Regions from separate parts of the Kitasatospora sp. NBC_01246 genome, predicted to be linked through region 2. Evidence: riboswitches for the same ligand, from Rfam matches in the RefSeq annotation. Region 2 holds a riboswitch; the other holds the start of a gene.
The links. Region 2 has a riboswitch for glycine ahead of gcvT (glycine cleavage system aminomethyltransferase GcvT). Riboswitches for the same ligand answer to the same signal wherever they lie in the genome.
Positions count from the first base shown of each region.

Region 1: linked by a shared signal. The riboswitch ahead of gcvP (aminomethyl-transferring glycine dehydrogenase) and the one ahead of gcvT (glycine cleavage system aminomethyltransferase GcvT) in region 2 are both predicted to bind glycine.

Region 1 is NZ_CP108484.1:7,303,952-7,307,185, forward strand. Features, by position in the region: gene OG618_RS30990 (PRC and DUF2382 domain-containing protein) at 1-753, opposite strand, end outside; glycine riboswitch at 977-1,080, shown strand; gene gcvP (aminomethyl-transferring glycine dehydrogenase) at 1,320-3,234, shown strand, end outside.
Region 2 is NZ_CP108484.1:5,616,725-5,619,958, reverse strand. Features, by position in the region: gene OG618_RS24475 (enhanced serine sensitivity protein SseB C-terminal domain-containing protein) at 1-22, opposite strand, end outside; gene OG618_RS24470 (enhanced serine sensitivity protein SseB C-terminal domain-containing protein) at 169-963, opposite strand; glycine riboswitch at 1,215-1,321, shown strand; gene gcvT (glycine cleavage system aminomethyltransferase GcvT) at 1,551-2,672, shown strand; gene gcvH (glycine cleavage system protein GcvH) at 2,807-3,184, shown strand.

The DNA.
Region 1 (3,234 bases), 1.7 Mb from region 2:
GGGCGCCGGGGTACCGGAGGTGGCGGCCCGGGGGGCCGCCACCTCGGCGCCGTCGGGGCCGCCCGTGACGAGCGGGGCCGCCGGCGGGCGCTGCTCCGGTGCGACGGGCGCCGACGGGGTGGCGGGCGCGGTGGTGTCGAGGGTCCGCACGTTGGGCTCCGTAGCAGGTTCGGACGGCTTGCCGAGGTCGGCGGCCGGGGGGACGGTGAGGGGCGGGGCCATGCTGTCGGCCGAGTGGAAGGCGAGCGGCTTCGCCGGGGCCGCCGAGGCCGACTGGTCGGCGGGCTTCGCCGCGGCGACGCCCGCCACCGCGGCGGTGCCCGCCGCTGCCGCCGGGGCGGTGCCCGCCGCTGCCGCCGGGGCGGCGGCCGGCACGCTGCCGAAGTCGAGGTCGGCCGGCTCGGAGCCGGAGCCGTCGCCGGCCGACGGCCGGCCGTCCACCTGGGTGTCCAGCCCGTAGTAGCGGTAGAGCTGGAGCTCCTGGGCGGGTGACAGGTGCTGGCCCACGCCGAAGTCCGGTGACTCCTTCACCAGGGACTTGTCGTAGGGCACCCGCAGTTCGTCGCCGGAGAACTCGCTCGTGGTCAGGGGGACGAAGGCGTCCCGGCCGAAGATGCCGGTCCGGACGGCCGCCCATTCGGGCTGCCCGGTGGCGTCGTCCAGGTACACCTCGTCGACCGTGCCGATCTTGTCTCCGTTGCGGTCGACCGCCTTGTGGCCGATGAGGTCCCGGGGGTCGATATCGGTCTGCACTCTTTCCTCCAGTGCGTCGAGCCTGCGGAACGCCCGCAGGCCGGCGGCCGGCCCGCCCGTCCCATCCGCCACTTCACACCAAAAGCCATGAACCGGACCGGCGCGACCGGGGTGCGGCCGGACGGGCCCGGTGCTGCGCCGTCCGGGTCACGGACCGGCTGTTCACCTGCCAGGACGCACCCGTGATCGAGGCGCCTGCCGCTGGTACCCTGGGCGCGACCGCCGAGCCCGCTCGGGAGAGTCCCCGAGAGCGGAAGTCGCTGGTCGGGGCGCCGAAGGAGCAACTCCTCCCCGGAATCTCTCAGGCATCCGTACCGTGTGGGATAGGTCACTCTGGAAAGCAGGGCAGGACTGCCGGCGAGGGAGCCGGCGGCACCACCCTCACCGACGGTGCAAGCCGGCGGGGCGCCACAGCGCCTCGCGCGGGTGAAGCTCTCAGGTCCCGATGACAGAGGGGGAGGCCTGTCGGGTCCGTCCGCCCCAGGCCTGTCCGCTGTCGTCCGCAGCGGCGGTGCCGCCCGGCGTGCGTACCCCCGCCGGTCCGTGACCAGGAGGCCTCGACCACCATGAACGCCCAGCCGAACGCGGGACGCACCACCACCCCCGTGACCCTCACCGAGCTCGAGCAGGCCAGCCCCTTCGAGAACCGCCACATCGGCCCCGACGTCGCCGCGCAGGAGAAGATGCTGGCCCAGGTGGGCTACGGCTCGCTGGACGAGCTCGCCGCCACCGCCGTGCCCGAGGCGATCCGCTCCATCACCGGGCTGGACCTGCCCGCCGGCCGCAGCGAGGCCCAGGTCCTCGCCGAGCTGCGCGAGCTGGCCGGTCGCAACACCGTCCTCCAGCCGATGATCGGCCTGGGCTACTACGGCACCTTCACCCCGCCGGTGATCCTGCGCAACGTCCTGGAGAACCCGGCCTGGTACACCGCGTACACGCCGTACCAGCCGGAGATCTCGCAGGGCCGTCTGGAGGCGCTGCTCAACTTCCAGACCGTGGTCTCCGACCTCACCGGTCTGCCCACCTCCGGCTCCTCGCTGCTGGACGAGGGCACCGCGGCCGCCGAGGCGATGTCCCTGGCCCGCCGTGTCACCAAGGTCAAGGGCGGCGTCTTCCTGGTCGACGTCGAGACCCTGCCGCAGACCGTCGCGGTGATCCGGACCCGCGCCGAGCCGACCGGCGTCGAGGTCGTCGTCGCCGACCTCTCCGCCGGCATCCCGGCCGAGATCGCCGAGCGCGGCGTCTTCGGCGTGCTGCTCCAGTACCCCGGCGCGACCGGTGTGGTCCGCGACCTCGCCCCGGTGATCGAGCAGGCCCACGGCCTCGGTGCGATCGTCGCCGTCGCCGCCGACCTGCTGGCGCTGACCCTGCTGAAGTCCCCGGGCTCGCTCGGCGCCGACATCGCCTGCGGCACCTCGCAGCGCTTCGGCGTGCCGATGGGCTTCGGCGGCCCGCACGCCGGCTACCTCTCGGTGCGCGCCGAGTACGCCCGCTCGCTGCCCGGCCGCCTGGTCGGCGTCTCCGTCGACGCCGACGGCAACCGCGCCTACCGGCTGGCCCTGCAGACCCGCGAGCAGCACATCCGCCGCGAGAAGGCCACCAGCAACATCTGCACCGCCCAGGTGCTGCTGGCCGTGATGGCCTCGATGTACGCCGTGTACCACGGCCCGGACGGCCTGGCCGACATCGCCCGCCGCACCCACCGCTACGCCGCCGCCCTCGCCGAGGGCCTGCGGGCCGGCGGCGTCGAGCTGCTGCACGGCGAGTTCTTCGACACCGTCACCGCGGTCGTCCCCGGCCGCGCCGCCGCGATCGCCGAGGCCGCCCGCGCCCACGGCATCAACGTGTACCAGGACGGCGAGGACCGGATCTCGGTCTCCACCGACGAGACCACCACCCGCGAGCACCTGGCGGGCGTCTGGGCCGCGTTCGGCGTCGAGGGCGTCGAGACCCCGGAGAGCGCCGAGGCGCTGCCGGCCGCTCTGCTGCGCGAGGACGAGTACCTGACCCACCCGGTCTTCCACAGCCACCGCTCGGAGACCGCCATGCTGCGCTACCTGCGCCGCCTGTCGGACCGCGACTACGCGCTGGACCGCGGCATGATCCCGCTGGGCTCCTGCACCATGAAGCTCAACGCGACCACCGAGATGGAGCCGGTGACCTGGCCGGAGTTCGGCCAGCTGCACCCGTTCGCGCCGATCGACCAGGCCCAGGGCTACCTCACCCTGATCCGCCAGCTGGAGCAGCAGCTGGTCGAGGTCACCGGCTACGACGCCGTCTCGATCCAGCCGAACGCCGGCTCGCAGGGCGAGCTGGCCGGTCTGCTGGCCGTCCGCGCCTACCACCACGCCAACGGTGACGTGCAGCGCGACGTCTGCCTGATCCCGTCCTCCGCGCACGGCACCAACGCGGCCTCCGCCGTGATGGCCGGTATGCGCGTGGTCGTGGTCAAGACCCTGGTCGACGGCGACGTGGACGTCG
Region 2 (3,234 bases):
CCGCTACCGCTCCCGCACTCATGCGCCCACCTCGCTGCGCCTCTTCTTCTCTCACCTGCCGCCGGCCCGGCGGTCATCTGCAGGCACCCTATGGGGCGCCACCCGCCACCGCCACGCCGACGTGCCCGGCGGTGGCCTCCGGCCCGGTGCCGGGCGAGGAGGAACGCGTCACATCCGTGCGTAGAACGGCTGGACCCGGTTGAGCAGCCACTCGACCACGGGGTCCTCCGCGAGGTCGAGCAGTACGAGGTGGACGCCGCCGGGCAGCGGCGCGGTTCCCAGCGCACGGCCCAGGGCCTCGTTCACGGCGGCCGGTTCGGCCGGGGCCGCCGGATCGAGCTGGACGCCGACGAACATCACCGTCGGCTCACCCTCCACGCTGGCCAGCGCCCGCCTGGCGGTCAGGACGCCGGGCAGGCCCGAGAGCTCGTACCGGCAGGCGGCCAGGAAGGCCTCCGGGTCCTCGCCCGGCACCGGTTCGCGCAGCGCCACCCGGCCGCCGGTCGGCGCCTCCGGGGCGTCCCAGCGGTCCTCGCGCGGCCCGCGCCGCAGCTCGGCGACGCCCTGCGGAGGCACCGGGATGCCCACCGGCGCCTCCGGGTTCACCGCGATGCCCACGCCCAGCGGCAGCCCGCGGGCGAACTCCCAGACCGGCGCGATCGCGAAGGCCATCCCGGGCGCCTGCTGGAGGAGCACCTCCTGCGAGGAGAAGACCGGGACGTAGGGGTCGCCGGCCAGCTCGATCGTCGGCAGGTCCAGGGCCTGGCCCTGCGGGTCGCCGCCGGCCGGCAGCGGGATCCACACCTGGCTGCGGGCGAGCACCTCGAACACCCGGGGGGTCGCGCCGGGATCGCCGAGCGCGGCCGTGAGCACCTGCTCCAGCTCGTTCGCGGGCCATCCACCGCCGGGCGGCGCCGCCTCCGGGCCGCCCCACCCCTGCTGCTGCTCCACCGGGTACCCCATCCGCCGCTGTACCGTCCTCTGTCCGCCGACGCCGAGCAGCCTAGCGGGCCCGCGGGCGGGGCCGCGGTGCGCGCCGGTACCGGTCGGTACGGGCCGGGGCGGTACCGGTGGGCTACCGGTGGCGGGTGCGGGCCGGGCCCGCCGGGCGGGGCCGGGCCCGGGGCCCCTCTCCCGTCTTCCGCCGGGACGTGCCATGATGTCCGCGTCTGCGGGTGTTCCCCGCCGAGAACCTCAACTCCATACCGGCCGCTCGAACCCGCGCGGGAGAGTCCGGAGTACCCCCGAGAGGCGGTACAGCCGGCGCCGAAGGAGCAAGTCCTCCCCGGAATCTCTCAGGCCCCCCTACCGCACGGGTTAGGCACATCTGGAAAGCGGCGCACGGCCCTGTCGCGCGCCCACCCACGGTGCAAGCCGCCATGCTGTCCTGTTAGCTGTGAAGCGCTGCGGGCCCGCGTGCGGTGAAGCTCTCAGGTTCGACGACAGATGGGGAGACCCAGCCGCCGCATGCCCGCGCGCAGGCTCGGTCCCCGAGCGGGTCCGGTCCGGCGTGCGCACACCTGAGTGCCCAGACCGAGGAGTTCCAGGCCATGTCGTCCCTCCGCCTCACCGCGCTCGACGCGCTGCACCGCGCCCTCGGCGCGACCATGACCGACTTCGCCGGCTGGGACATGCCGCTGCGTTACGGCAGCGAGCGCGAGGAGCACCTCGCCGTCCGCACCAAGGCCGGTCTGTTCGACCTCTCCCACATGGGCGAGATCACCGTGACCGGCCCGCAGGCCGGCGCGATGCTGGACCACGCGCTGGTCGGCTTCGTCTCCGCGCTCGGCGAGCTGCGGGCCCGCTACACCATGATCTGCGCCGAGGACGGCGGCATCCTGGACGACCTGATCGTCTACCGCCTGCGCGAGGACGCCTTCCTGGTCGTCGCCAACGCCTCCAACGCCCAGCTGGTGCTGGACGAGCTGATCGCCCGCGCCAAGGGCTACGACGCCGTCGTCACCGACGACCGCGACACCTACTCGCTGATCGCCGTCCAGGGCCCGGAGTCCACCGCGATCCTGGCCGACACCACCGAGGCCGACCTGCCCGGCCTGAAGTACTACGCGATCCTCCCGGCCCAGGTGGCCGGCCGCGACGTGCTGCTCGCCCGCACCGGTTACACCGGCGAGGACGGCTTCGAGATCTTCTGCAACCCGGGCGACGCCGCGCACATCTGGACGGCGCTGACCGAGGCCGGCACCGGCCGCGGCCTCGTCCCCTGCGGCCTCTCCTGCCGCGACACGCTGCGCCTGGAGGCCGGCATGCCGCTCTACGGGCACGAGCTCTCCACCGACCTGACCCCCTTCGACGCCGGTCTCGGCCGGGTGGTCCGCTTCGACAAGACCACCAACGAGGGCGCGTTCGTCGGCCGCAAGGCCCTGGAGCAGGCCGCCGCCGCAGCCGAGGCCAACCCGCCGCGGGTGCTGGTCGGCCTGGTCTCCGAGGGCAAGCGCGTGCCGCGCGCCGAGTACACCGTGGTGACCGCCGACGGCGAGCCGATCGGCCGGATCACCTCGGGCGCGCCCTCCCCCACGCTGGGCAAGCCGATCGCGATCGCCTACGTGGACGCGGCGCACGCCGCCCCGGGCACCACCGTCGCGGTGGACGTGCGCGGCAAGCACGAGCCCGTGCAGGTCGTGGCGCTGCCGTTCTACAAGCGCGCCCGCTGACGCCCCTCGGGCGCGCCCGCCGAGGCCTCACGAGCGCGCCCGCCCGGGCCTGACCACCCCGAAGATCCACGTCGAAGCCGTCCGTCCGGCGGCCCGCTTCGTCGTACCCGCTTCCCATCCTGGAGAATGACGCCATGAGCAACCCCCAGCACCTGCAGTACACCAAGGAGCACGAGTGGCTGACCGCCGTCGAGGACGGTGTCTCCACGGTCGGCATCACCGCCCACGCCGCCGACGCGCTCGGTGACATCGTCTACGTGCAGCTGCCCGAGGTCGGCGAGACCGTGACCGCCGGTGAGACCTGTGGCGAGCTGGAGTCCACCAAGTCGGTCAGCGACCTGTACTCGCCGGTCACCGGCGAGATCACCGAGGTCAACCAGGACGTCCTGGACGACAACTCCCTGGTCAACAGCGCCCCGTTCGAGGGTGGCTGGCTGTTCAAGGTGCGCGTCGAGTCGACCGACGAGCTGCTCAGCGCCGACGAGTACAACGCCCTGACCAACCCGGCCTGAGCCGGCCGTTCGGGGTGGCCGCAGTGCGGCGGCCGCCCCGGCCACCGGGC